DNA from 3 places in the Paucibacter sp. KCTC 42545 genome. Region 1 is predicted to be linked to each of the others. Evidence: predicted binding sites of a transcription regulator. Region 1 holds the regulator's gene; each other region holds the start of a gene.
The links. Region 1 encodes LexA, which represses DNA repair genes until DNA is damaged. Its sites were predicted from a motif close to ACTGTATNNNNATACAGT; they were not measured.

Region 1 (9,994 bases):
CCCGTCAGCCTGCCCAACCCCATGCTGATGTTCGACGAAGTGGCCTGCGGCTACGAGGTCGATGGCGTCGAGAACATCATCGTGCGCGGCATCAACCGCTCGGTGCTGGCCGGCCAGCGCATCGGCATCTTGGGTGCTAACGGCCAGGGTAAGTCCACCGTGGTCAAGACCGTGGCGCGTATGCAGCGTGCCATGGGCGGCAAGATCACCGAGGGCAAGGGCCTGACCATCGGCTACTTCGCCCAGCAGGAAATGGATGTGCTGCGCCCCGACGAAGGCCCGCTCTCGCACATGGTGCGCTTGGCCAAGGAATGCAGCCCCGGCGCGCGCGAGCAAGAGCTGCGCGACTTCCTGGGCCAGTTCCGCTTTGTCGGCGAGATGGTGAACCAGCAAGTGGGCAGCCTCTCGGGTGGCGAAAAAGCACGCCTGGTGCTGGCCATGCTGGTTTGGCAGCGCCCCAACCTCTTGCTGCTGGACGAGCCAACCAACCATTTGGACCTCAACACCCGCGAGGCTCTGTCCATCGCGCTGAACGAGTTCGAAGGCACGGTGATGCTGGTCAGCCACGATCGCGCCTTGCTGCGTGAAGTCTGCGACGAGTTCTGGCTGGTGACCAAGGGCGCGGTGTCGCCGTTTGACGGTGACCTGGACGACTACCAGAAGTGGTTGCTTGAGCAATCCAAGGAAGCCGCCAAGGCCGCCAAGGAAGCTGCCAAACAAGCCAGCAAGGCGATGGGCAAGAAGCCCGCTATTGCTGAGGCCGCGCCCGTGGCCGCCGCCGCACCTGCCGCCGAAGCGGCCAAGCCTGCCGCGCGCGAGGACCGCAAACTCAGCGGCCAAGCCCGTCAACGCCTGGCTGAGCAGACGAAGCCGCTGCGCCGCGAGATGGATGCCATCGACGTCAAGCTGAACAAGCTGGCCGATGAACGCAGCGCGGTCGAGGCCGAACTGGCCTCGGGCAAGGCAACGCCCGCGCAAATCGCCGAGCTGGGCAAACGCCTGAAAGGCATTCACGACGAGCTGGAAGCCGCCGAGCTGCGCTGGCTGGCCCTGGGCGCCGAAGTCGATGCCATCCAGGCGGCCAGCTAACGCTAGGCATCAGCGCATCAGCGCACCAGCCGTATTTCCGCATCAAGGCGCAGCTAAGCGCGCAACTGCGGAATGCAAACAAAAGGGCCTTCGGGCCCTTTTTTCATGCCTATCTGCCTGGCTGCCGACCTGGGCCAGACGCTCCGAACTTGCCCAAACGCCTTACGCCGTCTAGCACCTCCCTGAATAACCATTTAAGTTGTACGCAATTCAATTGCTAACTACAGTTACACCATGCATTCAACGCAAAGCCCCAAATCAGCCAACACAGCAGGCGCCTCACGCCGCAGCCCACCCGATTGGTTGCAACTGGACCAGCAGCTGTGCTTCGCGCTCTACGCCAGCTCGTTGGCCATGACCAAGCTCTACAAACCGCTGCTGGCGCCGCTGGGCCTGACCTACCCGCAGTATCTGGTGATGCTGGTGCTGTGGGAGCAAGACGGTATCAGCGTCTCCGCCCTGGGTCAGCGCCTGTCGCTGGACTCCGGCACCTTGACGCCCTTGCTCAAGCGCCTGGAAGCCGCCGCCCTGATCAGCCGCCAGCGCGCCAAAGATGACGAGCGCCGTGTCGACATTGGCTTGACGCCAGCTGGCAAAGCATTGCGGGCGCAAGCCAAAAGCATCCCGCATGAACTGGCTTGCGCCAGCGCCTGTTCACTCGAAGAAATCTCCTCCCTCACCAAGCGTTTACATGCGCTGCGCCTGGAGCTTTCCAAAGCCCAAGCCAGCGACTGATTTCGTTTTTCATTTTTTCCCCCACCCACCAACGACCTCACGGAGTACATGACCATGGCCCTCGACAAAGTTCTCTACACCGCTACCGCTACCGCCAACGGCGGCCGTCAAGGCAATGCATCGTCCAGCGACGGCGCGCTCAAAGTTGAGCTGAGCACACCGCGTGAATTGGGTGGCGCCGGCGGCCCCGGCACCAACCCGGAGCAGCTCTTCGCGGCCGGCTACTCGGCCTGCTTCATCGGCGCCATGAAGGCTGTTGCTGCCGGCCAAAAGATCAGCGTTCCGGCGGATGTGTCCATCACCTCGGATGTGGGCATCGGCCCCATCACCGGCGGCTTCGGCATTCAAGTGGCGATGCGCATCAGCTTGCCGGGCATGGACCGGGACGCAGCACAGGCCCTGATCAACGCCGCGCACCAGGTCTGCCCTTACTCGAACGCCACCCGCGGCAATATCGATGTGACGCTGACGCTGGTCTAAAAGGCCTCGTCACAAGGGAGTCACGAAGGGGCTCTATGGTTTGAAGCTTTGTCGAACATCTTCCACAAAGGCCAAGCCATGAGCTCCAAGCACGCCCTTCAACGACTCGCCAGCCTGATCGCACTCGGCTTGGCCACAGCGGCAGCCGCCACACCGGCCGCTGCCGCCATCAGCCTGGTGGCCACCGGCAGCTTGAGTGGCGCGCTGCACGACCTCTCCGGCCAAAGTGCCCCGCTTGAAAACGGTATTGCCGGCGATCTGCTCGGCGGCATGGGCTCGGCCCTGGCCTGGGCCGGCGGCAACACCTTCATCGCCCTGCCCGACCGTGGCCCCAATGCCACCGCATGGAACAGCGCGATCGACAACACCGCCTCCTTCATTCCTCGCCTGCAAACCGTGCAGCTGAGCTTGAACGCATCGGCTGGCGGCGCCCTGCCCTACACCTTGGGTGCCAAGCTGAACGCCACGACCTTGCTCTACAGTGCCAGCGCCTTGAACTACGGCAGCGCACCGAGCTTGAGCAAGGACGGCAAGAACTATTTCACCGGCCGCTCCGATGCCTTCGGCGCCGGCGGTTCTTTGAACAGCAGCAATGCCCGCCTCGACCCGGAAGGTTTGCGCCTCTCGAACGACGGCCGCAGCGTCTTCGTCAGCGATGAGTACGGCCCCGCCGTCTATCAATTCGACCGTGCCACCGGCGCGCGCCTCAAGTCATTTGTCCTGCCGGCCAATCTGGGCATCAGCCAGCAAAATGCACAAGGCGCCCTCGAGATTGCCAACAACACCAGCAGCGGGCGCGTCACTAACAAGGGCATGGAAGGCCTGGCCATCACGCCCGATGGCAAGACCCTGATGGGCTTTATGCAAAGCCCGCTGGCACAAGACGGCGGTGACGGTGGCGCGGCCAACCGCTTCATCAGCATCGACATTGCCACCGGTGCCACCAAGCAATTCGCCTACAACAACTACGATCCCATCACCAAGAAGAACTACAACAGCAGCGAAATCCTGGCGCTGAACGATCACGAGTTCCTCGTTCTGGAGCGTGATGGCAAGGGCCTGGGCGACGACTCGACCGCCAAGTTCAAGAGCATTTACAAGGTGGATCTGGCCAATGCGGCCGACGTCAGCAGCATCTCCGGCGAGAGCAATTTGCTAGCCCTGGCGCCTGCCAAGAGCCTGTTCCTGGACCTCAAGCAAGCCCTGAATGCCCAAGGCATTAGCGATGCGCAGATTCCAGCCAAGCTCGAGGGCATGAGCTTTGGCGAAGACATCATGGTGGGCGGCGTGCTCAAGCACACCCTTTACATCGCCAATGACAACGACTTCTTGGCCAGCTCGCCCAAGGGCCTGAACAACCCCAACCAGTGGTATGTGTTTGCCTTCAGCGATGCAGATCTGAACGGCTCCGCTTTTGTGCCCCAGCAAATCAGCGCCGTGCCGGAACCCGGCAGTTATGCGCTACTGCTGGCCGGCTTGATGGCGGGCATCCCCTTGGCCGCCGCCCGCCGCCGCAAGGCTGGCAAAGGCCACTGACTGCGGAGCTTTCCGAAGCTCAAGCCAGGAGCTGAAGCATCAGCTCCACCCTGGCCTTGACGGCTGACAGCGCGCCTGCACTGGGCAGGCCGCTGTCCTCGCCACCGATCACCGGCCCAGCATCGCAGCGGCTGCAGCGCAGCACCCGCACACCCTGGGCCTGAGCCCGCAACAAAGCCTGAGTCAGGCGCTCGCTCAGCGTGCCATTGCCGGTGCCGGCCACCACCAGGCCGGCGCAGCCCAAGCCCAGCAAGGCATCCACCAGCAGCCCGTCGGCACCCACATGGTTCAACACAATCTGCACCTGTGGCCACTGGTCCGCTGGCTTGGCGATGCGATCCAGGCCCAACGCCTCACCACGCGGCCAAGCGCCCCACTCACGCAAAACACCCTCTTCCATCACGCCGCAAAGCGCATCGTCGCGAGAGCGAAAAGCGTCAATGCGGTAGCTGTGCGCTTTTTGCACTTGCTCGGCCGCATGGACACGGCCAGCGGCCATCACAAGCACACCCGAGGCACGTGCATCCTGGGCCAGCACCACGGCATCCAGCAGATTCTGCGGACCATCCGCCTGCAAGGCCGTGGCCGGGCGCATCGCGCAGGTCAGCACCACCGGCTTGGTTGGCGCCAGCACGCGCTGCAAAAAGTAGGCGCTTTCTTCCATCGTATCGGTGCCATGGGTGATGACAATGCCGGCCACTTCAGGGCGCGCCAGATGCGTGGCAACTGCTTGAGCCAAGCGTTGCCAGGTGGCGATGTCCATATCCTTGCTGTCCAACTGCGCCACTTGCTGCATTTCCAGCCGGTGGCTGGCCAAGGCCGGCACGGCCTGCACCAAATGATCGACACCGAGCTGGGCGGCTTGGTAACCCACATTGTCCGCAGCATTGGCCGCGGTGCCGGCAATCGTGCCGCCGGTGCCAAGAATGACGACCCGGCTGGCGGTAGTGGAGAGAGGGCCAACACCCTCGATGCTTGATTTTTCGGCGCTCATTGACATATTTTCTTGGTTCGACTGGATGAAAATACAGCTACTGGATATATATTCAGGCAGTTGATCATTGGATCACAAACGAGGACCGATATGGATGACAGCCCCAAACTCACACCCCGCCAACAGCAAATTCTGGATCTGGTGCGCCAAGCCATCGAACTGACTGGCGCCCCGCCAACTCGGGCTGAAATCGCAGCCGAACTCGGCTTCAAATCGGCCAATGCGGCGGAAGAGCATCTGCAGGCCTTGGCGCGCAAGGGTGCGATTGAATTGGTGGGCGGCACCTCGCGTGGGATTCGCCTCAAATCAGGCACCTTGCGTGCGCTGAATGAAGCGCGCGATGCCAAAGAGGCGCGCGCGGGCGGCATTTCTGCTGGCGGTAGTCGCTTGAAAGGCCAGTCAACCGCCCAGTTTTCGCTGCCGCTGGCCAGTTTGGCCCAGTTGACCCTGCCTTTGGTCGGGCGCGTGGCGGCCGGCCACCCCATCTTGGCTCAGGAACACATCGAACAAAGCTATACGGTCGAAGCCAGCATGTTCGCGCGCCGGCCGGACTTTCTGCTCAAGGTCAAAGGCATGAGCATGAAAGACATCGGCATTCTGGACGGCGACCTGCTCGCGGTGCAAAAGTGCAGCGAAGCCAAGAATGGCCAGATCGTTGTGGCGCGCCTGGGCGATGAAGTGACGGTCAAGCGCTACCAGCGCGGCCGCAACGGCATTGAATTGCACCCCGAGAACGCCGAGTTCGAGCCCATACTGATTGCGAAAGCGGATGAAGACAACTTCGCCCTGGAAGGCTTGGCCGTCGGCCTGATTCGCAACAGCCTATTTAATTGAGGCGACTGGCGGGCAATTAGAGGGCGGTTGATTGGCACTTGGGGAATGATCTACACGAGTATGCAAATACTCCTGCAGATCATCACAGCCACGAAGTAACTGCATCCCAATCTAATTCTGTTTGCCAGTTAAGTATTCAAGCAAAGAAAAAGCCCCGATAACAAGTTATCGGGGCTTTCAAAATGTTGGCGGAGTGGACGGGACTCGAACCCGCGACCCCCGGCGTGACAGGCCGGTATTCTAACCAACTGAACTACCACTCCAGATGTGCGAATATAGTTTCGCAACATCGATAAGTTATGTAACTGCTAGCAGTTACCAAGCCTTATCAAACTTGGCGTCCCCTAGGGGATTCGAACCCCTGTAGTCACCGTGAAAGGGTGGTGTCCTAGGCCTCTAGACGAAGGGGACTAAACCTTCTAATTTTCAATTCACACCCGAACTGCGCGCCGCCTTGATCTCACCCACAGGATGAAATCATGGTGGAGGTAAGCGGGATCGAACCGCTGACCTCTTGCATGCCATGCAAGCGCTCTCCCAGCTGAGCTATACCCCCGAATCTTGTCAGAATGCGGGCATCGCGCCGTTCAAGCTAAAACTCTAAACTCAACTCTTAAATGCAAGCGGCCAATCTCTTGGCCGCTTGTCGACTCATTAAGTTGAGCCTTCAAACACATACACAGACCGAAATCTATGCACTCAATACGCTGGCGGAGTGGACGGGACTCGAACCCGCGACCCCCGGCGTGACAGGCCGGTATTCTAACCAACTGAACTACCACTCCAGATGAAGAGCTGATATTATATCAGCATTCATCGACAAGTTTTGTAAATATTTTCAGATTATTTCTAATCTCTCAAACATTTACCAAGCCTTATCAAACTTGGCGTCCCCTAGGGGATTCGAACCCCTGTAGTCACCGTGAAAGGGTGGTGTCCTAGGCCTCTAGACGAAGGGGACTAAACCTTCTTCAATATTGCTGCGCATTATACACAACATTATCGCTACTTACTGAACTGCGCGCCACTTAGAGTATAAATTTTTAAATCTAATACTTTTGGTGGAGGTAAGCGGGATCGAACCGCTGACCTCTTGCATGCCATGCAAGCGCTCTCCCAGCTGAGCTATACCCCCAAACTCTTTACTCTGCGCATCACAAGAAGTCCAGCTAGCCAGACCCTCATTCGACCCAAAGCAGCGTTTTGATGTTTCGCGCTGTTCAAGCAAGACGTAGATTGTAGAACGAAAATTAGGCGCTGCGCAAGCGTTTGATGACAATTTCTTTATCAAACAGTTCCAGCACTGCATCGACGCTGGGCGTTTGCACCCGGCCGCACACCAAAGCACGCACAGGCATGGCCAGCTGCGGCATCTTCAAGCCATGGGCGGCGATGGTTTCCTTGATGGCCGCGGCAATGCTCGCCCTATTCCACTCGATAGCAGCCAACTTGTCAGCGAAGGTCGTCAAAGCGGGTTTGACTGCATCGGTGACATGGGTCGCCAGATCGTCAGCGCTCGGGCTCACATCAGTGAAGTACATGGCCAGCCAATCGGCCAAGGCCACTGTGGTTGCGCAACGATCCTTGAACAAGGCGGCCATGGCCTTGAGCTGCGGCAACTCAGCGCTGATGCCGCGTTTGAGCAATTGCGCTTGCACCAAACCAGCCAAATGAGCATCGTCAGCCAGCTTCATGTAGTGGCTATTGACCCACTCGAGCTTGGCCGGATCCCACTGCGCGGGGCTCTTGTTGAGATGGGTGCCGTCGAACCAAGCCACCAATTGCTCACGCGAGTACAACTCATCATCACCATGGCTCCAGCCCAGGCGTGACAGATAGTTGAGCATTGCCTCGGGCAGATAGCCCATTTCTTCGTAGTTGGTGACGCTGACGGCACCACGGCGCTTGGACAGCTTCAAACCGTCGTCACCCAGGATCACCGGGAAGTGGCCGAACTTGGGCAGCGGTGCGCCCAGGGCATTGAAGATATTGATCTGCCAAGGCGTATTGTTGACATGCTCGTCGCCGCGGAAAACGTGGCTGATCTTCATATCCCAATCATCGACCACCACGCAGAAGTTGTAGGTCGGCACGCCGTCGGGCCGCACGATGATCAGGTCGTCGATCTCGCGGTTATTGATGGTGATGGGGCCTTTGACCAGATCGTCCCAAGTCACATCGCCCTCGGGCGGGTTCATGAAACGGATCACCGGCGCCACGCCTTCGGGCACGGGCGGCAGCACCTTGCCGGGCGCCGGGCGCCAGCGGCCGTCGTAGCCGGTCTTCTCACCACGCGCGCGCTGGCCTTCGCGCATTTCTTCCAGTTCTTCCGGCGAGCAATAGCAGCGATAAGCGGTGCCGGCGGCCAACATGCTGTCCACCACGGCTTGGTAGCGATCCAGACGCTGCATCTGATAGATCGGGCCTTCGTCGTAGGTCAGGCCCAGCCAGTTCATGGAGGCAATGATTTGATCCACCGAATCTTGGGTGGAGCGGGCCACATCGGTGTCTTCAATGCGCAGCACGAACTCACCACCGAAATGGCGGGCATAAGCCCAGGAGAACAGGGCGGTGCGGGCTGTGCCCAGGTGCAGGAAACCGGTCGGCGACGGCGCAATACGGGTGCGGACAGGAGTGATGGCTTGGCTCATTTCGAGAGATTCAAAGTTGATAGACCGCGAAGCAGGTCGTCGGTGATGTCGTCCACATGCTCCAGGCCAACGGCCAGGCGGATCAGGCCTTGGCTGATGCCGGCGGCTTGGCGCTGCGCGTCAGACAAGCGCCCGTGCGAGGTGGTGGCCGGGTGGGTGATGATGGACTTGGTATCGCCCAGATTGGTGGCGACGCTGAGCACGCGGGTGCTGTCGATGATGTGGAAGGCCGCCGCCCGTGCCGCTTCAGGTGAATCGGCATGCAGTTCGAAGGACAGCACCGCACCGCCCTGCCCCGACTGCTGGCGCATCGCCAAATCGTGCTGGGGATGCGAGGCCAGCGTCGGGTAGTAGACGCGAGCGACCTCGGGGCGGGCTTCGAGCCAGCGGGCCACGGCCAATGCTTGATCGCTCTGTGCCTTCATGCGCAAGCTCAAGGTCTCCAAGCCCTTCAGCACAACCCAGGCGTTAAAGGGCGCCAAGGTCATGCCGACTGTGCGCAGCACCGGGCCGAACACGTCACGGATCAGACGATTCGGGCCACACAAGGCTCCGGCCATCACGCGGCCCTGGCCGTCCATGTACTTGGTCGCCGAGTGCATGACGACATCGGCACCGAAATCGACCGGCCGTTGCAGTGCGGGCGTCGAGTAGGTGTTGTCCACCGCCAGCAAGGCACCGGCCGCGTGGGCGATGTCGGCCAGCGCCTGGATGTCGCACACCTCGGTCAGCGGATTGGTCGGCGTCTCGGCGAACAGCAGCTTGGTCCTTGGCCGGACGGCAGCCTGCCATTCAGCCGGATCGGTCTGCGAGACGAACGTGGTCTCGACACCGAACTTGCCGAACTCCTTGGCGAACAGATTGATCGTCGACCCGAACACCGAGCGCGAGCAGATCACATGGTCGCCCGCTTTCAGCAGGCCCATGCCGAGCAGCAGGATGGCGCTCATGCCGGTTGCGGTAGCTACGGCGGCTTCGGTGCCTTCCATCGCCGCCAGACGTGCTTCAAGGCTGCGCACGGTCGGGTTGCTGGTGCGCGCGTAGGTGAAATCGTCCGAGGCTGCAAAACGCTGCGCCGAGGTGGCAGCGTCGGGCTGCACAAAGGCGCTGGTCAGGAACAAGGCCTCAGAATTCTCGCCATGCTGGCTGGGCGCCAGCGCGGTGCGCACCGCCAGAGTCTCAGGGCGCAAGCCCTCGGGCAGGCGAGCGCGGGCAATGCGGCGCTCTTCGTCACTCAAACTCATCCCGCTCACTCCTGCCGGCTTTGCAGTGCCAGGCGGCTGCGCGCCGGGCCTTCTTCCTCGTCGCCCTGGCTCAGGCGCTGAGCCTCCATCTTGGCGAAGTCTTCAGCCGTCACATCGCCGGTGATGTAGTGGCCGTCGAAGCACGAGGCCTCAAAGCCCTTCAGCGCCGGCTGCAAGGCCGCCACCACCCGCTTCATCGCGTCAACGTCTTGGTAGATCAGCGCGTCGGCGCCGATGAACTGGCGGATCTCTTCGATCGAGCGGTTGTGCGCCACCAACTCGGAGCTGGTGGGCATATCGATGCCGTAGACATTGCGATAGCGCACCGGCGGGGCGGCCGAGGCCAGATAGACCTTGCGGGCGCCAGCCTCGCGGGCCATCTGCACGATCTCCTTCGACGTCGTGCCGCGCACGATGGAGTCATCCACCAG
Region 2 (9,994 bases), 1.2 Mb from region 1:
CTAGGGCCGGGGCCACATACAGCGGCCGAACCGCAGTTCGACTTGCGCGTTTGCGCTGCAGAGCCCGGCCTCTTGCGCACCACGGCCGGCTTTGCCGTGCAGCCGGCTTATGGCCTGGAGGCTTTGAAGACGGCCCACACTGTCATCGTGCCCAGCTGGCGCGACCCTGCGGAAGCGGCGCCGCCGGCCTTGCTGAAGGCGCTGCGCGCGGCGCATCAGCGTGGCGCCCAGCTGGTGGGTTTGTGCCTGGGCGCTTATCTGCTGGCCCAGGCCGGCTTGCTGGATGGCCGGCGCGCCACCACGCACTGGGCTTATGCGCAGGACTTTGCCGAGCGCTTTCCGGCCATCCGGGTCGAGCCCGATGTGCTCTATATCGATGAGGGTGATGTGCTGAGCTCGGCTGGCACGGCCGCCGGCATCGATGCCTGCTTGCATCTGCTGCGCAGCCAGTACGGCGTGGCGGCAGCCAACCGGGTGGCGCGCCGCCTGGTGGTGCCGCCGCAGCGCCAGGGTGGGCAGGCGCAGTACATCGAGCAGGCGGTGCCGGTGACGGCGCGGGACTCGGCTCTGGCCTTTGTGTTGGACGATTTGCGCGCCACGCTGAACCAGCCGCACAGCCTGGACAGCGTGGCCGCGCGGGCCTTGATGAGCCGGCGCAGCTTCAGCCGCCATTTTCGGCAGCTGACCGGCGGCACCCTGGGCGACTGGTTGCTGCGGGAACGGCTGGCGCTGGCGCAGCGGCTGCTGGAGCAGGAGGAGCCGCGCAGCATCGACGACGTGGCCGCGCTGGCGGGCTTTGGCTCGGCGGTGTCCTTGCGGCATCACTTCGGGCGGGCCTTTGGCCTGGCGCCCACGGCTTGGCGGCGTAGTTTCAGTGCGGGATGAACCGACCACCTATTCAGGGGGGATGCTCGGGGGGCGGTGCGTCGCGGTCGCAGAATAGCGCGGTCGTAATTTTGGGGGTGGCGATGTCTTGCAAGGCGATGGGTAGCCCATGGTTAGCGCCGCTGCTGTGCGGCTTGACCGTGGCTGCAGCGCAGGCCAGCCCGGTCGGCCAGGACGCGCTGCCCGCGCATGCGGCCTCGGCCTCGGCGGCGAGCCCAATACCGGTCGTGCTGGATGAAGCCGAGCGCAAGGCCTTGTCGGGCCTGATGCCCAACCCGGGGGCCACGCCGACGCGATCGGCCCGTGAGGCACAAGCGGCGGCAGCGGCGCGTGCCGCCCTGGCCGCCTCGGCCGCGGCTGCTGCTTTGACCCCGGCGCAGGCCCAAATCGCGGGAATCAAGCCGCGGGCTGATCAGTCCTCGCGCACCACGGGTGGGGCGGGTAGCCCGAGCGAAGCCATGGTGGGCGATGAGGTGCGCGCCGCCATCAAAGAGAATCTCGCCCCCGAGACGGTGTCGGCCTTGAAGGAATTGCGCAGCGATCTGGGGCAAATCAAAAACAGCTTGGGGCTGGAGAAGCCCGATGCTGCCGCACGCGAGCCCAAGCGCGTGGGCTACCAGGGGGAGGGCCAGCCCGGCCAAGGGGGCCACGACGGCCCCCTTGGCGTTGGCCATCCCGATGCTGGACCGCCACCCGGTTCACGCCTGACCAATGGCCAGGTGCTGGTGCTGGCCGAGCAGCTGTTTTACGAGTTGCTGCCTTGGGCACTGGGTGCCATGGCCTTGTATGGTTCGGGCTCCCTGGTGGTGGCCGTGCTGCGCATGCAAGAGCGTAAGCGCCAGCAGCAGGCGCTGCGGCGTGCGCGCCGATCGAGCGGCGCTAGCAGCTCCAGCCGTTTCGGCGCTCAGGGCGATTCAAGCCTGCCCAGCGATCTGGAGCCGACACCACCCGCCTCGGCCCCTGAGCGCGCCGCTGCGCTCGATGTGCCCATCATCCGTCCACAACATCGCCCGCATCATCACCATCAATCCTCCGGCCACAGCAGCTTTGGCGCTGAGAGCCGCTCCAGTGAGTCCAGCGGCCGCAAAGTCAGCTCCAGCCGCTCGGGACGGTCGCGGCGCTCCGGCCCCTATCTCTGAGGTTTTGAAGGTGTGAGGCTTGGACGCAGTGATGCGCTTGGCCGGCCTTCAGCGGAAGTCCCTGCTCTCCAAGCCCAGCCGGCCCAGCCAGGGCGACAAGTCCTCGAAGCGCTGTGCCAGCAGATGGCGCACGCCGTTCTCGGCCTGCCATTTGCCGTGCGCGGCCAGCAGGCGGGCGTTGCGCAGCAGGCTGCGGTTGGCTTCGTACACATCGGGCCAGACGATCACCTGCACGCTGCCGGTTTCGTCTTCCATGCTGATGAAGAGCACGCCCTTGGCGGTTTGCGGGCGCTGCCGCACCGTCACCAAGCCGCAGGCATGCGCCGGCCTGCCGCTGCGCCAGTGCAGCAGCTGCGCGGCCGTCAGCAGGCCCCGCTTGGCCAGGCGCGGGCGCAAGAGCTTGAGCGGATGGCTGCGCAGGGTCAGGCCCAGGGCAGCGTAGTCCCACAGCACCTCCTCGCCTTCGGGGGCTTGTTCCAAGGCCAGTTCATCCTCCAGCGGCAGCGTGCCTTGCAAAAGCGGCGGCATGGCGCGCAGCGCGGTGGCCTGCCAGACCTGCTGGCGGCGCTGGCCGGCCAGCGACATCAGGGCGTCGGCGGCGGCCAGTTGCTGCAGATCTTGCTGATCGAGCCCGGCGCGCAGGGCCAGGTCTTGCGTGTCGCTGAAAAGGGCTTGGACGCGGGCCATCTCGATGCGCCGCGCCGCCGCGCCAGCCAAGCCGCTGACCAGTTGCAGGCCCAAGCGCACAGCGGGCTGATGCTGGCCGGCAATCGGCTCCAGGCTGCTGACCACGCCGCTGCAGTTGACATCCACCGCGCGCACCTCGATGTCGTGGCGGCGCGCGTCTTGCACCAGCTGGCTGGGTGAGTAAAAGCCCAGCGGTTGTGAGTTCAGCAGGGCGCACAAAAACACCGCCGGCTCATGCTGCTTGACCCAGCAAGACACATAGGTCAGCAGCGCGAAACTGGCGGCATGCGACTCTGGAAAGCCGTAGGAGGCAAAGCCCTTGATCTGGCGGAAGATGGCCTCGGCAAAGTCGTCGGTGTAGCCATTGGCGCGCATGCCGCTCAAGATCTTTTCGTGAAAGCGCTGCAGGTCGCCGGGCCGTTTCCAGGCCGCCATGGCGCGGCGCAGCTGGTCGGCCTCACCGGCCGAGAAGCTGGCCGCGATCATCGCCACCTGCATCACCTGCTCTTGAAAAATCGGGATGCCGCAGGTGCGCTCCAGCGCCACCTTGAGCGCCTCGCTGGGGTACTGAATGTCTTGCGGCCGCATGGCCCGGTTCTTCAAATAGGGGTGGACCATGCCGCCCTGAATCGGGCCGGGGCGCACGATGGCCACTTCCACCACCAGATCGTAAAAACAGCGCGGCTGCAGGCGCGGCAGCATGGACATCTGGGCGCGCGATTCGATCTGGAACACGCCCACCGTGTCGGCCCGGCAGATCATGTCGTAGGTGGGGCGGTCGCCCTCGGGCACGTCCTTCATGCCAAAGGGCTGGCCGCGTAACTGCTCAATCAGCTGGAAGCTGCGCCGCAGCGCGCTGAGCATGCCCAGCGCCAACACATCCACCTTCATCAGGCCGAGCGCGTCGATATCGTCCTTGTCCCACTGGATCACGGTGCGATCGACCATGCTGGCGTTCTCGATCGGCACCAGGCGCGACAGCGGCCCCTGCGTCAACACAAAGCCGCCGGGGTGCTGGCTGAGGTGGCGCGGCATGCCCATCAGCTGGCGCGTCAGCAGCAGCAGCTGGCGCAGCTGCAGGCTACCGAAGTCCAGGCCCAGCTCGGCTTGCAGCTGCTGCAGGCGCTCCTCGGGCAGCACTTCTTCGGTCCAGCCGTGGTGATCCTTGGCCAGGCGCTCCACCAGTTCAGGGTCCAAGCCCAGCGCCCGGCCCACATCGCGGATGGCGCTGCGCGGCCGGTAGCTGATCACCACCGCGGTCAGCGCGGCGCGCTCGCGGCCGTATTTGCTGTAGAGGTACTGAATCACCTCTTCGCGTCGATCGTGTTCGAAGTCCACATCGATGTCGGGCGGCTCGTTGCGTTCGCGGCTGATGAAGCGCTCGAACAGCATGCTGCTGCGCGCCGGGTCAACCTCGGTGATGTGCAGGCAAAAGCAGACGATGCTATTGGCCGCCGAGCCGCGCCCCTGGCAGAGGATCTCTTGGCCGCGCGCAAAGCTCACCACATCGGCCACGGTGAGGAAGTAATGCTCGTAGCCCATCTCGTGGATCAGTGCCAGCTCATGCTCCATCTGGGCGCGGTGCGCTGCTGCCACGCCCTGCGGCCAGCGAATGCGCGCACCTGCTTCGGTGAGGGCGCGCAAATGCTGGGCCGGGCTCTGACCCGGCGGCACCACCTCGCTGGGGTATTGGTAGCGAATTTCGTCGAGCGAGAAGCTGCAGGCCGCCGCCACCACCAAGGTTTGCGCCAGCAGATCGGCCGGGTAGAGCTGCGCCAGGCGCAGGCGGCTGCGCAGATGCCGCTCGGCATTGGGCTGCAGCTCATAGCCGCAGGCGCTGATGGGGCGATTCAGCCGGGTGGCTGTCATCACATCTTGCAGCGGCTTGCGCGAGCGCACATGCAGATGCACATCGCCCGCCGCCACCAGGGGCAGGGCCGTGGCCTGCGAGATCTGCCGCAGCCGGTGCAGCCAGAGTTCGTCGCCCAGTTCGCGCAGCAGGGCCACGCCAATCCAGGCCCGCCCGCTGAAGGCTTGCAACAGCCACTGCGCCTGCGCCAGCAATTGCGCGTCGCTGCTGCTGCGCAGCGGCAGCAACAAGGCCAGGCAGCCGCTGCTCAGCTGCGCGGCATGCTGCTGCAGCAAGGCCCAGCTGAGCTGGTAGCTGCCCTTGGGCGCGCTGCGCCGCAAGTCGGTGATGAACTGGCACAGCTCGCCATAGCCTTGCAGATGGCGGGCCAGCAGCACAAGTTTGAAGCCGGGGCCCTCGGCTTCGCTGACCAGGAATTCGCTGCCGATCAACAGCTTGAGCCCGCAGGCCTTGGCCGCGACATGGGCACGCACCACGCCGGCCAGTGAGCATTCATCGGTGATGGCCAGCGCCGCATAGCCTTGCGCATGGGCGCGCTCCACCAACTCTTGCGGGCTGGAGGCGCCGCGCAAAAAAGAGTAGTGGCTGAGGCAATGCAGCTCGGCGTAGGCGCTGATCATGCGAAGAGCCCGTGCAAGAACCAACCTTGCTCGTCCACCGACAGGCGCTGCTGAAAAATCCACAGCACGCCGGCGGTGGCACTCAGGGCCAGGAAGTAGTCGCGCTGCACATGTTGCGGCGGCCTATTTTTCGGCTCTTGCTGCGATTCTTGCTGGGCTTGGCCTGGGTCGCCCGCGTGGCCGCCCCACCAACCGCCTTCGATGCGCTGCGGCCCCGCCAGCAGGCGCAGCGGGCCGAGGTAATGCGGTTGGTCTTGCCGCACTTCCAGCCGCAGCGGCTCGGGCAGCAGCCAGGTCGGTTGCGGACTGCCGTTGGGGCGCAGGCCCGGCGCGGGTGCCGCGTGGCCGGGCCAGGGCTGCCAGCATTGCATCTGTTCCAGGCGATGGTCCTCTTGCAAATGGCCGCAGCGCACTTGGCGCTCGCCCAGGCGCAGGGCCATGCGCTCCAGCAATTGCGACAGGCTTTCCTGCCCGGCGACGGGCTGGCCGGGGCCGGGCGGCAGCAGGGGCTGGCTGGCTTCGATCAGCGGCAAGACCGTGCCGGCGTGCAGGCTGATTTCACCCACCGGCGCGGGCAGGGCGATGCGCTGCAGATGCTCGCTCAGCAGGCGGGCGAGATGGCGGTAGTCGCGTGTGACTTCGGCCGTGTGCACTTGCAGGCTGCCGTGGCTGGCGATCTCGCGGGCGCGCATCGCGTCATGCTCCCAGTGCAGGGTCAGGTCTTGCACACCGGCATGGCGGGCGGCCAGCCAGGCGCAGAGCTGGCGCAGCAGATGCTGGGCGTGATGCAGCAAGGCCATGGCGTTGTCGCTGCGCTGCGGCAGCTCCAGGCGGGCGCTGAATTGCTCGGGGATGCTGATCCAGGCATGCGCCTCCTGCAACTGGCCATAAGCCTGATCCAGCGCCCGCAGCAGCTCGGCGCCGAAGCGCCGGCCCAGGGCGGCGCGCGGCAGGCGGCGCACATCACCCAGGCGCTTGCAACCCAGCCGGGCCAGCATGGGGGCATGGGCTTGCGCGGCGCTGAGGGCGGGCAGGGGCAGGGCATCAAGCTGTGCGCCCAAGCTCAGGCTGCTAGGCCAGTCCAGGCTGGGCTGGCAGCGCGCCAAGGCCAAGGCGCCCAAGCTGCTGGGCGCCCAGGCGGCCGCCTGCAGGTGCAAGCCGGCCTGCGGCGCGCTGGCAAACAGACGCTGATGCAAGGCCTGCGGGCCGCCGAACAGGCGCAGGCTGGCGGCCACTTCCAGCACCACCGCCTCTTCCAGCAAAGCCACGCGCGGCGTGAACTGCAGCGCCCACCAGGCCAGGGCCTGTTGTTGCGATGCCGCCGTGCCGCCGCTGCCCCCTGCCAGCGTTTCAGTGGGCGCTGGTGGCGGGCTGAGCAGGGCGAGCCAGTGCATGGCTGATGAGGGCGCTGACGGAGGTGATGGCGCTGCCGGCGCTGCTTGCGCTGCTTGCGATTTGCGGCGCCGCCGGCGTGTTGACGACAGTCGTGGTCGGCATGAGCGGAGCGATCGGCGTGACCGGCGTTCCCATGCTGGGCCAAGGCTGGGCCAGCATGCGCGGGCTCAGCACTTCTTGCAGCCCGGCGGGCAGGGCCGGCAGCAGCAGGGCTTGCTCATGCGTGGGCCCGCGGCGTTTGAGGATTTGCACTTGCAAACACCAATCGGCGCCCACGCTCAAGGCCACCCGCAAGGGCGCGGCCGAGGCTTGCGTGTGCGCGGCCAGCGGGCGCAGCAAAAACACCGGCGCGCTGCAGCTCTGGGCATGGCTTTGCAGGCGCCGGATTTGCTCGGGCCTGGCCTGCGGCAGCCAAGCCAGGATGGCGGCGGCGGCATTGGCCTTGATGGCTTGCTCGGTGGCCCAGAGCTGTTGCTGCGCCGTGCCTGCGGCAATCCACAGCAGCTGTTCGGCCGCCGCGCCACAAGCGGCTTGCAGGCCCGGCAGGTGCGGGGTGTAGGGCGGGTTGATCAGCAGCACGACGGGCGCGCGGCCTGGTTGCTGCGGCCGCTTGGCTTGGCCTTGGCCGGGTGCTGCCGTGTGGGACGCCGATGGGGCCAACAGCGCCCGCAGGGCGGGGCCCAGCAAGCGCCACTCCAGCTGCGTGTGGGGCGGCTGCAGGATTTCGCTCAGGGCGTGGCTGGGCCAGCCGGCGCCGGGCAGCTGGGCGTCCAGCGCCGCAAAGCCGCTGCTGAGGCCGGGCTTGGGGCTGCTGCCCAGACTGTTGGCGCGCCAGACTTGGGCGTGCAGCAAGGCCTGGGCTGGCTCTGCCGGGCGGAGAGTTGCGGTGGAGAGCATGGCGGCTTGCTGCGAGCTGGGGGGAACTCATGATACAGAAAGACTGTGTTTTTATACAGCTTAATGAGGCCAGGCTGATGCCACAGCGCTGTCACACCGATGCCGCTGCCCCGCCAACACGGCTGACTTTCCGTGAGAAAACCATAGTTAACCCTCTGCTTGAGGGGTTTTCGCGGCGGCCTGCTTCGGTTTAAGGTGGAAAATTAGGGTTTTCACCATATCGTCATTCCTCGGGATAAACAGTCATGGCCTTGCTTGAGCCCTTGTTGGCAATCTTGGACACCGCGCGTTTGACGCTGCGCGCGCCCGAGGCCAGCGATCTGGATGCCGTTTTTGAGGTGCATGCCGACCCCATCACCAACCGCTTCAACCCCGCCGGTGCACTCGTTTCGCGTGAAGCTGCGCAGGCTTTGTTGGAAGGCTGGCAGGCGCACTGGCAGGCCCAGGGCTTCGGCTACTGGGCGATTGCCTTGCGCGAGCAGCCCGAGCAGCTGCTGGGCTTCGGCGGCATCATGGCCAAGCCCATCGAGGGCCATCAGGGGCGCTTGGATCTGAATCTGTACTTCCGCTTCCGGCCCCAGGCCTGGGGGCAGGGCTATGCCTCCGAGATGGCGATGACGGCCTTGGCGCTGGCCTTTGATCAACTGCGCGCCCCGGCCGTGCTGGCGGTGGTGCGGCCGAGCAATATGCCCTCACGCAAGACGCTGGAGCGCATCGGCATGCGGCTCAAGGGCGCGCTGGCCGATGTGCCGGGCCAGGCCCCCAGCCTGCTGTACGAGATGAGCGCCGAGCATTACGCCACCGTGCCCAAGCAGGTGCCGCCGCCCACGCCCTTTGGCGCCTGAGCCTGCGGCGGGCTGCACGCAGCCCAAACACCGCCCACTCAGCGCCCACTCACAGTCCGCTGACTGTCCCACCCAAAGCCCATCCCCTAACTTCGAAGCGCTGTGTCATCCCGGCCGCGGCGACCGGCGTGCAGAATGGAATGCCATTCGCCGTACGGTAAAGCGCCCGGCATCGGTCAGCACCACTTCTGAGATAGGGAAAGCAAATGCAAGCCACTGTTTTACGAACCGTCTTGCGCGGCCTGGCCTGTTTGGGCCTGGCTGCGGGTGGCGCCAGCGCCAGTTGGGCTCAGCAAGCCGCCGCGCCATCCGCCAAAGCGGGCGCGCCGCAGCCAAGCGCGGTGCTGATCGAAAACGTGCGCATCTTCAACGGTGTAGCTGACAAGCTGTCCGCGCCCGCCAATGTGCTGGTGCAGGGCAATACCATCAAGACCATTTCCAGCGCGCCCATCTCGGCCCCAGCCGACGCGGTGCTGACCCGCATCGACGGCAGCGGCCGCACCTTGATGCCGGGTTTGATCGATGCCCACACCCACATCATGTTTTCCACCCTGCCGCAGCTGGTGATTCTCACCAGCGATGTGGGCTTCATCAATGTGGCGGCGGTGAAGGCCGCGAACGACACCTTGATGCGCGGCTTCACCAGCATCCGCGATCTTGGCGGCCCGGTGTTTGGTTTGAAGCGCGGCATTGATGCGGGCTTGGTGGCGGGGCCGCGCATCTGGCCTTCCGGGGCCTTCCTCTCGCAGTCCGGCGGTCATGGTGACTTCCGCCTGCCTAACGAGTTACCCGTGCGCCCCGGGGAATTTACCTTCAGCGAACGCGCCGGTGCGGCCGTGATTGCTGACAACGCCGACACGGTGCGTCAGCGCAGCCGCGAGTTGCTGGCGCTGGGGGCCTCGCAGATCAAGCTGATGGCCGGTGGCGGTGTGTCCTCCAGCTTTGATCCGCTGGACGTGACCCAGTACACCGTGCCCGAGCTGCGCGCCGCCGTGGAAGCGGCCGAGAACTGGGGCACTTACGTCACCGTGCATGCCTACACGCCGCGTGCGGTGCGCCAGGCCATCGAGGCCGGCGTGCGCTGCATTGACCACGGCCAGTTGCTGGACGACGCCACCGCCAAGCTGATGGCCGATAAAGGCGTGTGGTGGAGCTTGCAGCCTTTTGTGGAGGACCCCCATCATCCATCCGCCTTCCCGGAGGGCTCGCCCAACCGCCTCAAGCAGCTGGAAATGTTCGGCGGCACCGACGCGGCGTATGCGCTGGCCAAGAAGTACAAGATCAAAACTGCCTGGGGCACCGACACCTTGTTCGATGCCGCTGCGGCCGCCACCCAAGGCGCTCAATTGGCCAAGATGACGCGCTGGTACAGCCCGGTGGAAGTGCTGAAGATGGCCACCTCCGGCAATGCCGAACTGCTGGCCTTGTCAGGCCTGCGCAGCCCTTACCGTGGCCGCTTGGGCGTGGTGCAAGAAGGCGCGCTGGCCGATTTGTTGCTGGTGGACGGCAACCCGATCGAGAACATCGCCCTGATCGCCGAGCCCGCCAAGAACTTGCTGGTGATCATGAAAGATGGGCGGGTGGTCAAGAACATCACCCAGTAAATCAGAACCGGCACTGGCGCTGGGAAGCGCTTGGGGGCTGGATGGGCGGCAA
Region 3 (9,994 bases), 2.1 Mb from region 1:
CCAGCTCTTGCTGCCGGCCAACCCCCTCTTCATTGCCCTGACGCTGATCCTGGCCCTGGTGGCCGATATGGTGCCGATCGGCCGCTCACCAATGATGCCGGACCTGCTGGCCGTGGTGTTGGTGTTCTGGGGCGTGCATCAACCGCGCCGGGTCGGCGTGGGCTGGGCCTTTGCCTTCGGCCTCTTGATCGATGTGCACCACGGCTCGCTGCTGGGCCAGCACGCCCTGGCCTACAGCACCTTGGTTTATGGCGCGGTGAGCCTGCATCGCCGCATTCCGGCCTTCGGCCTGATCGGCCAGGCCCTGCATGTCTTGCCGCTGTTTGCCGCCGCGCACGCCGTGTCGCTGCTGGTGCGCATGCTGGTGGGCGGCATGTGGCCGGGCTGGACCCTGGCCTGGGCGCCGCTGTTTGAGGCAGCGCTGTGGCCGCTGGCCACCATCCTGCTCTTGGCCCCGCAACGCCGCGCGCCTGATCGCGACGCCAATCGCCCGCTGTAATGACCGTTCTCAAAAACGTCGAACAGGAGCTGTCACGCTTTCGCCTGCGCCTGATCGCGGCCGCCGGCTTCGTGCTGTTCTGCTTCGGCCTGCTGGTGGCGCGGCTGATCTTTTTGCAGGTGATCCAGCACGACAGCCTGCTGGACCGTGCCGAGAGCAATCGCGTCAGCGTGGTGCCCATCGTGCCCAATCGCGGCCTGATCAAAGACCGCAACGGCATTGTGCTCGCCAGCAATTACTCGGCCTACACCTTGGAGATCACGCCCTCCAAAGTGCCTGATCTGGACAGCACCATCGACCAGCTGGCCCAGGTCATCGACATCCAGCCGCGCGACCGTCGCCGCTTCAAGCGCCTGATGGACGAGAGCAAGAATTTCGAGTCCCTGCCCATCCGCACCAAGCTCAACGAGGCGGAGGTGTCGCGCTTCACCGCCCAGCGCTTTCGCTTCCCTGGTGTAGAGATCAAGGCGCGCCTGTTCCGCAACTACCCGCTGGGCGAAGTCGGCGCGCATTTGCTGGGCTATATCGGCCGCATCAACCAGGCCGAGAAAAAGGCCATGGATGAGTGGGAAGAGGAAGACATCGCCAATTACCGCGGCACCGAGTACATCGGCAAGCTGGGCATCGAGCAAAGCTACGAGAAAGAGCTGCACGGTCTGACCGGCTTTGAGGAGATGGAAACCAGCGCCGCCGGCCGCGCCGTGCGCCGCCTGGCCTACCGGCCGCCCACGCCGGGCAATACCTTGCAGTTGTCGATCGACATCCGCCTGCAAGCCCTGGTGGAAGAGCTGTACAAAGACCGCCGTGGTGCGCTGGTGGCGATTGACCCGCGCAATGGCGAGGTGCTGGCCTTTGTGTCCAAGCCCACCTTTGACCCCAATCTATTCGTCGATGGCATCGATGCCGACAGCTGGCGCGAACTCAACGACAACCTCGACAAACCGCTGCTGAACCGCGCCCTGCGCGGCACCTACCCCCCGGGCTCGACCTTCAAGCCCTTCATGGCCATGGCGGCGCTGGACACGGGCAAGCGCGCGCCCGGCACCATCATCCAAGACAACCTGACCTTCAGCTTCGGCGGCCGCACCTTCGGCAGCCCGGAGACCGACCGGCCCGGCCCCAAGGACATGCGCTTGGCCATCGTGCAGTCCAGCAATGTGTACTTCTACACCCTGGCCAATGAGATGGGGGTGGATCTGATTCACGACGAGCTGGAGCCCTTCGGCTTTGGCCGAAAGACCGGCATCGACGTGCAAGGCGAGGTCGGCGGCCTGCTGCCCAGCACCGACTGGAAGCGCCGTTACTTTGCCAAGAACCCGGCGAACCAGAAGTGGTTCGCCGGCGAAACCATTTCGCTGGGCATCGGCCAGGGCTATAACAACTTCACCATGTTGCAGCTGGCCACCGCCATGTCCACCATGTCCACCGGCGGCCAGCGCTTCAAGCCACGGCTGGTGCGGCAGATTGAGGATGTGGTCAAACGCGAGCAGCGTCAGTTGTCCAACGACGCGCTGACGCCGCTGCCACTCAAGCCCGCCGATGTGGCGGTGATCCGTAACGCCATGCATGGTGTGACGCTGGAGGGCACCTCGCGCGCGGTGTTCGCGGGCGCAGCCTACCAAAGCGGCGGCAAGACCGGCACGGCCCAAGCGATTGGTCTGCGCTTGGGCGAGAAATACAAGGACATCAAGGCCGACGAGCGCAAGCGCGACCATTCGCTCTACGTCGCCTTCGCGCCGCTGGAAGCCCCCACCGTGGCCCTGGCGGTGATTGTGGAGAACGCCGGCTTCGGCTCCACCTCGGCCGCGCCCATTGCGCGCCGGGTCTTCGACTATTTGCTCACCGGCGTCTACCCCAGCGAGGAAGACATTGCCCTGACCCAGATCGGCAAGAGCACTTTGCCAGTTGGCAAGCCGCGCCCCATTGCCGAAGTGCCTTTGCCGGGCGCACCCACCACGGCGGCCGCAGCGGCTTCCGCAGCTTCAGCTGCTGCCTCTGCTGCTGCAGCATCAGCGACGGCAACTGCAGCACCAACGCCTGCCACCGCCGCGACTGGCCAAGCCGCAGCAAACCCTGCCGCGGCCCGCCCAGTTGCGCCCGCGGCCAGCCGGGCCTCCGCCCCGCAGCGAGGAGCCTCCACACCATGAACGCCGTGTTCAACAAACCCAGCTTATGGCAACGCCTCAAGCCCATGTTCAGCGGCTTCGATCTGCCCCTGCTGCTGGCGATTGGCTGGATGATGGGCCTGGGCCTGCTCAGCATGTATTCCGCCGGCTACGACCACGGCACCCGCTTTGTGGATCACAGCCGCAATATGCTGATCTCCATCGCCCTGATCTTTCTGGTGGCGCAGATTCCACCGCAGCGCATCATGCAGCTGGCGATTCCGCTCTACACCGTGGGCATCGTGCTGCTGCTGGCCACGGCGCTGTTCGGCATCACCAAAAAGGGCGCCACGCGCTGGCTCAATATCGGCGTGACGCAGATCCAGCCGTCCGAGTTGCTCAAGATCGCCACGCCCTTGATGCTGGCCTGGTGGTTCCAAAAGCGCGAGGGCTTGCTGCGCCTGCCGGACTTCATTGCCGCCTTTGTGCTGCTGGCCATCCCGACGCTGCTGGTGGCCAAGCAGCCGGACTTGGGCACTTCCATCTTGGTGGCATCGGCCGGCCTGTATGTGATCTTCTTTGCCGGCTTGTCCTGGAAGCTGATCATCCCGGCCTTCATCATCGGCGCGGCCAGCATCACCACCTTGGTGATGAGCGAGGAAAAAATCTGCCAGCCGGATGTGGAATGGCCGGTGCTGCGCGAGTATCAGAAGAACCGCGTCTGCACCCTGCTGGACCCGACCAAGGACCCGCTGGGCAAGGGCTTCCACATCATTCAGGGCGAGATCGCCATCGGCAGCGGCGGCATCACCGGCAAGGGCTTTATGAAGGGCACGCAAACCCATCTGGAGTTCATCCCCGAGCGCACCACCGACTTCATCTTCGCCGCCTTCGGCGAGGAGTTCGGCCTGGCCGGCGCCTTGGCCTTGCTGGGCGGTTTCACCGCCCTGATCCTGCGCGGGCTGATGATCGCCTCGGACGCGCCGACCCTGTTCTCACGCCTGATGGCGGGGGCGGTGACGATGTCTTTCTTCACCTATGTGTTTGTCAATATGGGCATGGTCAGCGGCATCTTGCCGGTGGTGGGCGTGCCCTTGCCCTACATCAGCTACGGCGGCACCGCGATGGTGACGCTGGGCATTGGCCTCGGGCTTTTGATGTCCATCGCCAAGACGCGGCGCGTGCGTTACTGAAGCCGTAGAAGCACGAACCAGCACCAACAAGGCCGCTCAGGCCTGATCAACAGGCTCGTCGGCCGCCTGGGCATGGAAGCGCACCGTAAAGCGAGCCCCCGGGCCACCGCTGTCAGCCTCCAGCGGGGTTGAACGCTTGGGCCGCGTTTCGTCCAAAGTCAGATCCGCCTCATGCTGCTGCGCGATCTCGCGCACGATGGCCAGCCCTAAGCCGGAGCCATCCACATTGGTGCCCAGGGCGCGATAGAAGGGCTGAAACACCTTCTCGCGCTCGGCCTCGGGCACGCCGGGGCCGGAGTCTTCCACCTGCAAGACGCTGACCTGGCCGAAGGGGTCTTCCACCACCCGCACCGTCACCGTGCCGCCCACCGGGGTGTAGAGCAGGGCGTTGTCCACCAGATTGCGAATCAGCTCGCGAATTAAAAGCGGGTGGCCCAGCACGCGCAAGCCGCTTTGCTCTTGGTCGGGGCCTTCGAAACCGAGGTCGATGCGTTTGTCAAAAGCACGCGGCACGAAGTCGCGCACCGTCTCGATCGCCAACTCGGGCAGATTGACCAGCTCACGCCGGGCCGCATGTTCCTGGTCTTCGGCCCGCGCCATCGCCAGCAGTTGGTTCACCATGTGCGCGGCACGCTGGCTGCTGAGCGAGATCTGCTGCAGGGATCGCTTCAAATCGGCCGGCTCGCTGCGGCCCTCGTCAATTTCACGCTGCACGAATTCGGCCTGAGCGCGAAGGCCCGCCAGCGGCGTTTTCAGCTGATGGGCGGCATCGGCCAAAAAGTGTTTTTGGCTGCTGATCGACTGATCCAGCCGCGCCAGCAAATCATTGATGGCGCCCACCAGCGGCGCCACTTCCTCGGGAATACGGCGCTCGTCGATGGGGCTGAGGTCGGAGCTATCGCGCGAGCGGATGCGGCGCTGCAACTCGTTGAGTGGCGCGATGCCGCGCGCCAAAGCCAACCACACCAGCAGCACGGCCAGCGGCAGGATGACGAACTGCGGCAGGATCACGCCCTTGATGATTTCGTTGGTCAGCTTGCCGCGCTTGCCCAAGGTCTCGGCCACCTGCACCAACATAGTCTTGCTGCTGCCGGCCATGCCCTCGGGCGAGACCCACAAATACGCCACCCGCACCCGTTCATTGCCCACTTCATCGTCGCGGAAGTGCAGCTCCCAGGGCACGATCAGGTCGTCATCGGTCGGCACCGGCAGCTTGGCATCACCGTTGAGCAACTCGCCGCGCAGGCCCAGCACCTGGTAGAACACCGTATCGCTCTCGTCCGCGCGCAGCAAGGCAGCGGCCTCGGGCGCCAGCGCGTATTGCGCCCGGCCGGTGCGGCCAGCAGCAAGTGCCGCCGAGGTGGAGGCCACTTGCAGGCCCAGCGTGCGGGCCATCTCGCCCAGTTCGCGGTCATAGGGCTTGGCCGCAATGCCTTGCGCCACCAGCCAGGTCAGCGCCACGCTGATGGGCCAAATCAGCAGAAGCGGCGCCAGCATCCAATCCAGGATCTCGCCGAACAGCGAGCGTTGGCCGGACTCAGCGGCCATGGCGATCCCTCACTGCCGAGCGCTTGAGCATCAGCCGGGAATTTTCTCGAGGCAATAGCCCAGGCCACGCACCGTGGCGATGCGGATCGGGCCTTGTTCGATCTTCTTGCGCAGGCGGTGGATATAGACCTCGATGGCGTTATTGCTAACTTCCTCGCCCCACTCACACAGGCGCTCCACCAACTGGTCCTTGCTGACAAGCCTGCCGGCGCGTTGCAGCAAGACCTCCAGCAAACTCAGCTCACGCGCCGACAGCTCCACCATCTGCTCATTGATATAGGCCACCCGTCCGGTGGCGTCAAAGGACAGCGGGCCATGCTTGATGACACTGGACGCCGTGCCCAGGCCGCGGCGCGTCAGGGCGCGCACCCGCGCCTCCAACTCCTGCAGCGAGAAGGGCTTGGCCATATAGTCGTCGGCGCCCAGATCCAGGCCCTTGACGCGCTGCTCCACGCTGTCGGCCGCGGTCAAGATCAGCACTGGCATCGACGAGCCCCGCGCGCGCAGCTTGCGCAGCACTTCCAGGCCGTGCAGACGTGGCAGGCCCAGGTCAAGAATGACCAGATCAAACTCATGGGAAGCCAGGGCCGCATCGGCCTCGGTGCCAGTACCCACCTGGTCCACCGCATAGCCCGAGGCCCGCAGCGAACGCAGCAGGGCGTCCGCCAAAACCTGGTCGTCTTCGGCGATCAAAATACGCATGGCGGTCTCCGGCAGTTTGATTTGTTGTCAGCGCATTCTAGGTTTGCCGCCGAGCCCGGCTGTGAAGACAATCCCTCGCAAGAATTTTCAAAACCACTGTACAAACATACAGATTGCGCCATAATCCGCCCAGCTCATTGAGGAGAAATTCATGGACGCCCCAGTCAAACCCACCATCAGTGCTGAAAAAGCCAAGGCCTTGCAGGCCGCCCTGTCGCAGATCGAAAAGCAATTCGGCAAGGGTTCCATCATGCGCCTGGGCGAGGGCGAGGTGATTGAAGACATCCAGGTGGTGTCCACCGGTTCGCTGGGTCTGGACATTGCCCTGGGCGTTGGCGGCCTGCCGCGCGGCCGTGTGGTCGAAATCTACGGCCCTGAGTCTTCGGGCAAGACCACCCTGACCCTGCAAGTCATCGCTGAGATGCAAAAGGTCAACGGCGTCTGCGCCTTCATCGACGCCGAGCACGCCCTGGACATCCAGTACGCACAAAAGCTGGGCGTCAATCTGCAAGACCTCTTGATCAGCCAGCCCGACACCGGCGAGCAAGCCCTGGAAATCGTTGACGCGCTGGTGCGCTCCGGCTCCGTGGACCTGATCGTCGTCGACTCGGTGGCAGCGCTGACGCCCAAGGCCGAGCTGGAAGGCGAAATGGGCGATTCATTGCCTGGCCTGCAAGCCCGCTTGATGAGCCAGGCCCTGCGCAAGCTGACGGCCACCATCAAGAAGACCAATTGCATGGTCATCTTCATCAACCAGATCCGCATGAAGATCGGCGTGATGTTCGGCAGCCCCGAAACCACCACCGGCGGCAATGCGCTGAAGTTCTACGCCTCGGTGCGCCTGGACATCCGCCGCATCGGCTCGATCAAGAAGGGCGATGAAGTCATCGGCAGTGAAACCAAGGTCAAGGTGGTGAAGAACAAGGTGGCCTCTCCCTTCAAGACCGCCGAGTTCGACATCCTCTACGGCGAAGGCATCAGCCGTGAAGGCGAGATCATCGACATGGGCGTGGTAGCCAAGGTGGTCGAAAAGTCCGGATCCTGGTACGCCTACAACGGCGAGAAGATCGGCCAGGGCAAGGACAACGCCCGCGAATTCCTGCGCGAAAACAGCGACATCGCCCGCGAAATCGAGAACAAGGTGCGTGACTCGCTGGGTGTTCCGCTGCTGGCGGGCGCCCAAGCCGAGTAATTCGGGCTTTTTGCTCGGATCAGCGCCTCGCAGCGCCCCGTCGCACAGCACCGCCGCTGGAGCCTGCCTCATGAACACACCACGCGAACGGGTGTTGAGCTACTGGCAGGCCGCCAACGCCCGCGATTGGCAGGCATTTGCTGAGTTGCTGGCCGAGCAGATCGTTTACGAAGTGCCGCAAACCCGGGAACGGGTGCGCGGCCGCGCCAACTATGTCGAGTTCAACCGCACTTGGCCCGGTCAGTGGCGCGCCGATATCCAGCAACTGGTGGCGGACGATCAGCAAGCCGTCTCGGTGATCGCCTTTCATGTCGACGGCACCGCCGAGACCGGCATTTCGGTGTTCGAGTTTGATGGTGACGGCCGCGTTGCCCGCATCACCGACCACTGGCCGGCTCCGTACGCACCGCCCGCGCGCGCCTGCGACTGCATCGAGCGGTATTGACGCAGCAACACCGCTTAAAGCAAGTCACAGCGACCGGCAGCGACTTACAGCCACGAACCATCGCCCACTTGTGCGCACAGCGCCCATGAATCACAAACCCCTTTCCCTGAAGGCTCGCGCCATTGCCTTGCTGGCCCAGCGCGAGCACAGCCCGAGCGAGTTGCGCCGCAAACTGCTGCACATCGAGAACGAACGGCGCCGCCAGGAAAGCATGCGCGAAGGCAAGGAATCAGTTGATGACGACAGCACAAGCGCGGCGCCGGAACTCGTCGACGAACTGCTGAGTTGGCTGCAGGCGCAAGGCTATTTGGACGAAAGCCGCTTCGTGGAGTCGCGCCTGCATGCCCGCGCCAGTCGTTTTGGCAATAGCCGCATCAAGCAAGAGTTAGCCCAGCACCGCCTGAGCCTGAACGCGGAGCAATGGCAAACCCTGAAAGCCACCGAACTGGAGCGCGCCCGGCAAGTCTGGCGGCGCAAGTTCGGCCTCTCTGCTGAGGTTGATGCCGAGCTTGATGCTGATGGCCAATCAGATGTCGCCGCACCGAGCGGCGCCGAGCTGGCCGCCATGCGTGCCAAGCAAGGCCGCTTCCTGGTGCAGCGCGGCTTCGCGCCGGAGGTGATACGCCAAGTCTTGCGCGGCGGCAGCGCGGGCGAAGACTGAAATCTGCCTGAAACGCCTTGAAATCGGCCCATTTTGGGGCGTTTGAAGGGCCACTGACAGTTCCGTGAAAGCATTGCGGCAGCGCAACATGCTACATTGCCGTCTGCGCAGCGAACGGCCCGTCGACTTATTTCATCCGGGTTTCGTCCCTGCGCTCAGCTGTTTTTTGCCCATGTCCTCCTCACCCATCCCCAACTCTTCGCGTCGATTGATCCACCGCCGCGCCATCGATGTGCAAGTTTTTGCACGCGATGATGAGTTGTTTGAGGTTGAAGCCGGGCTGGTCGACAGCAAGACGCAGGACATTCCCCTGGCCGACGGCATCCGTCGCGCCGGCGACCCGATTCACGATATGACCCTGAGCCTGGTCATTGACCGTCAAATGACGATTCGGCAAGCCAGCTCGGTGACGCGCTGGATGCCTTATCCCGGCGCTTGCGAGTCGCATGGCGACGCCTACGCCAAACTGGTCGGCCTGAACTTGATGCGGGGCTTCCGCCTCGGCGTCAAAGACCGCCTCAGCGGTGTCAAAGGTTGCACCCATTTGACCGAGTTGTGCCAGGTCTTGCCTACCGCGGTGATCCAAGCCTTCGCCGGCACGGTGATCGACACCCGCGAAGGCTCGCCCGAAGGTCACCCGCCGTTCCAGATCGACCGTTGCCATGCCTTGCGCAGTGACGGCTCGGTCGTCGAAACTCACTACCCTCGCTGGTATCGCAAGATGGCAGAAGCGGCGCAAGCCGCCGAGCCGCGAGCGCTGCCTGCTTCCTCTTCCTGACTTCCTCCAGAAAAGCGAGACCCCTATGAAGATTCACGAGTACCAGGCCAAGGAAATCCTGCGCCAATTCGGAGTGCCGGTGCCGCGTGGCCATGCGGCTTTCACAGTGCAAGAAGCGGTTGAAGCCGCACAGAAGCTGGGCGGCCCGGTCTGGGTCGTGAAGGCGCAAATCCACGCCGGTGGCCGTGGCAAGGGCGGCGGCGTCAAGCTGGGCCGTTCGCTGGAAGACGTCAAGAAGCTGTCCGAAGAAATCCTCGGCATGCAGCTGGTCACGCACCAAACTGGCCCCGAAGGCCAGAAGGTTCGCCGCCTCTACATCGAAGACGGCGCTGACATCAACAAGGAGCTGTACATCTCCCTGGTGACCGATCGCGGCACGCAAAGCGTTGCCTTCATCGCTTCGAGCGAAGGCGGCATGGACATCGAGGAAGTGGCTCACTCCACCCCCGAGAAGATCATCACCGAGATGATCGACCCCCTGGTCGGCCTGACCGAAGCCCAGTCGCGCAAGATCGCTGCGACCATCGGCCTGAGCGGTGCCTCGATCGACCAAGCCGTCGACCTGTTCGCCAAGCTCTACAAGTGCTACATGGACACCGACGCGTCGCTGGTTGAAATCAACCCGCTGAACTGCGATTCCAAGGGCAATCTGATCGCCCTGGACGCCAAGTTCAACTTCGACGCCAACGCCCTGTTCCGTCACCCAGAAATCGTGGCTTACCGCGATCTGGACGAAGAAGATCCGGCCGAAGTGGAAGCCTCCAAGTTCGACCTGGCCTACATCTCGCTGGACGGCAATATCGGCTGCCTGGTGAACGGCGCCGGTCTGGCCATGGCCACCATGGACACCATCAAGCTGTTCGGCGGCGAG

Region 2: the regulator LexA is predicted to act here: its motif matches at 7,536-7,553, upstream of imuA (translesion DNA synthesis-associated protein ImuA).
Region 3: the regulator LexA is predicted to act here: its motif matches at 6,143-6,160, upstream of recA (recombinase RecA).

Annotation. Positions count from the first base shown of each region.
Region 1 covers NZ_CP013692.1:2,035,940-2,045,933, forward strand. Annotated here, with positions in the region: gene AT984_RS08965 (ABC-F family ATP-binding cassette domain-containing protein) at 1-1,089, shown strand, start outside; gene AT984_RS08970 (MarR family winged helix-turn-helix transcriptional regulator) at 1,324-1,824, shown strand; gene AT984_RS08975 (organic hydroperoxide resistance protein) at 1,879-2,304, shown strand; gene AT984_RS08980 (esterase-like activity of phytase family protein) at 2,383-3,840, shown strand; gene AT984_RS08985 (asparaginase) at 3,860-4,834, opposite strand; gene lexA (transcriptional repressor LexA) at 4,925-5,668, shown strand; tRNA gene AT984_RS08995 (tRNA-Asp) at 5,855-5,931, opposite strand; tRNA gene AT984_RS09000 (tRNA-Glu) at 6,004-6,079, opposite strand; tRNA gene AT984_RS09005 (tRNA-Ala) at 6,149-6,224, opposite strand; tRNA gene AT984_RS09010 (tRNA-Asp) at 6,377-6,453, opposite strand; tRNA gene AT984_RS09015 (tRNA-Glu) at 6,554-6,629, opposite strand; tRNA gene AT984_RS09020 (tRNA-Ala) at 6,728-6,803, opposite strand; gene gltX (glutamate--tRNA ligase) at 6,919-8,319, opposite strand; gene AT984_RS09030 (O-succinylhomoserine sulfhydrylase) at 8,316-9,563, opposite strand; gene purF (amidophosphoribosyltransferase) at 9,569-9,994, opposite strand, start outside.
Region 2 covers NZ_CP013692.1:3,218,836-3,228,829, reverse strand. Annotated here, with positions in the region: gene AT984_RS14020 (helix-turn-helix domain-containing protein) at 1-885, shown strand, start outside; gene AT984_RS14015 (hypothetical protein) at 984-2,024, shown strand; gene AT984_RS14010 (error-prone DNA polymerase) at 2,073-5,201, opposite strand; gene AT984_RS14005 (Y-family DNA polymerase) at 5,198-6,595, opposite strand; gene imuA (translesion DNA synthesis-associated protein ImuA) at 6,552-7,493, opposite strand; gene AT984_RS13995 (GNAT family N-acetyltransferase) at 7,739-8,338, shown strand; gene AT984_RS13990 (metal-dependent hydrolase family protein) at 8,545-9,942, shown strand.
Region 3 covers NZ_CP013692.1:4,101,832-4,111,825, forward strand. Annotated here, with positions in the region: gene mreD (rod shape-determining protein MreD) at 1-499, shown strand, start outside; gene mrdA (penicillin-binding protein 2) at 499-2,646, shown strand; gene rodA (rod shape-determining protein RodA) at 2,643-3,797, shown strand; gene AT984_RS17565 (sensor histidine kinase) at 3,834-5,345, opposite strand; gene AT984_RS17570 (response regulator transcription factor) at 5,376-6,047, opposite strand; gene recA (recombinase RecA) at 6,199-7,239, shown strand; gene AT984_RS17580 (nuclear transport factor 2 family protein) at 7,310-7,684, shown strand; gene AT984_RS17585 (regulatory protein RecX) at 7,770-8,345, shown strand; gene AT984_RS17590 (DUF2889 domain-containing protein) at 8,518-9,123, shown strand; gene sucC (ADP-forming succinate--CoA ligase subunit beta) at 9,149-9,994, shown strand, end outside.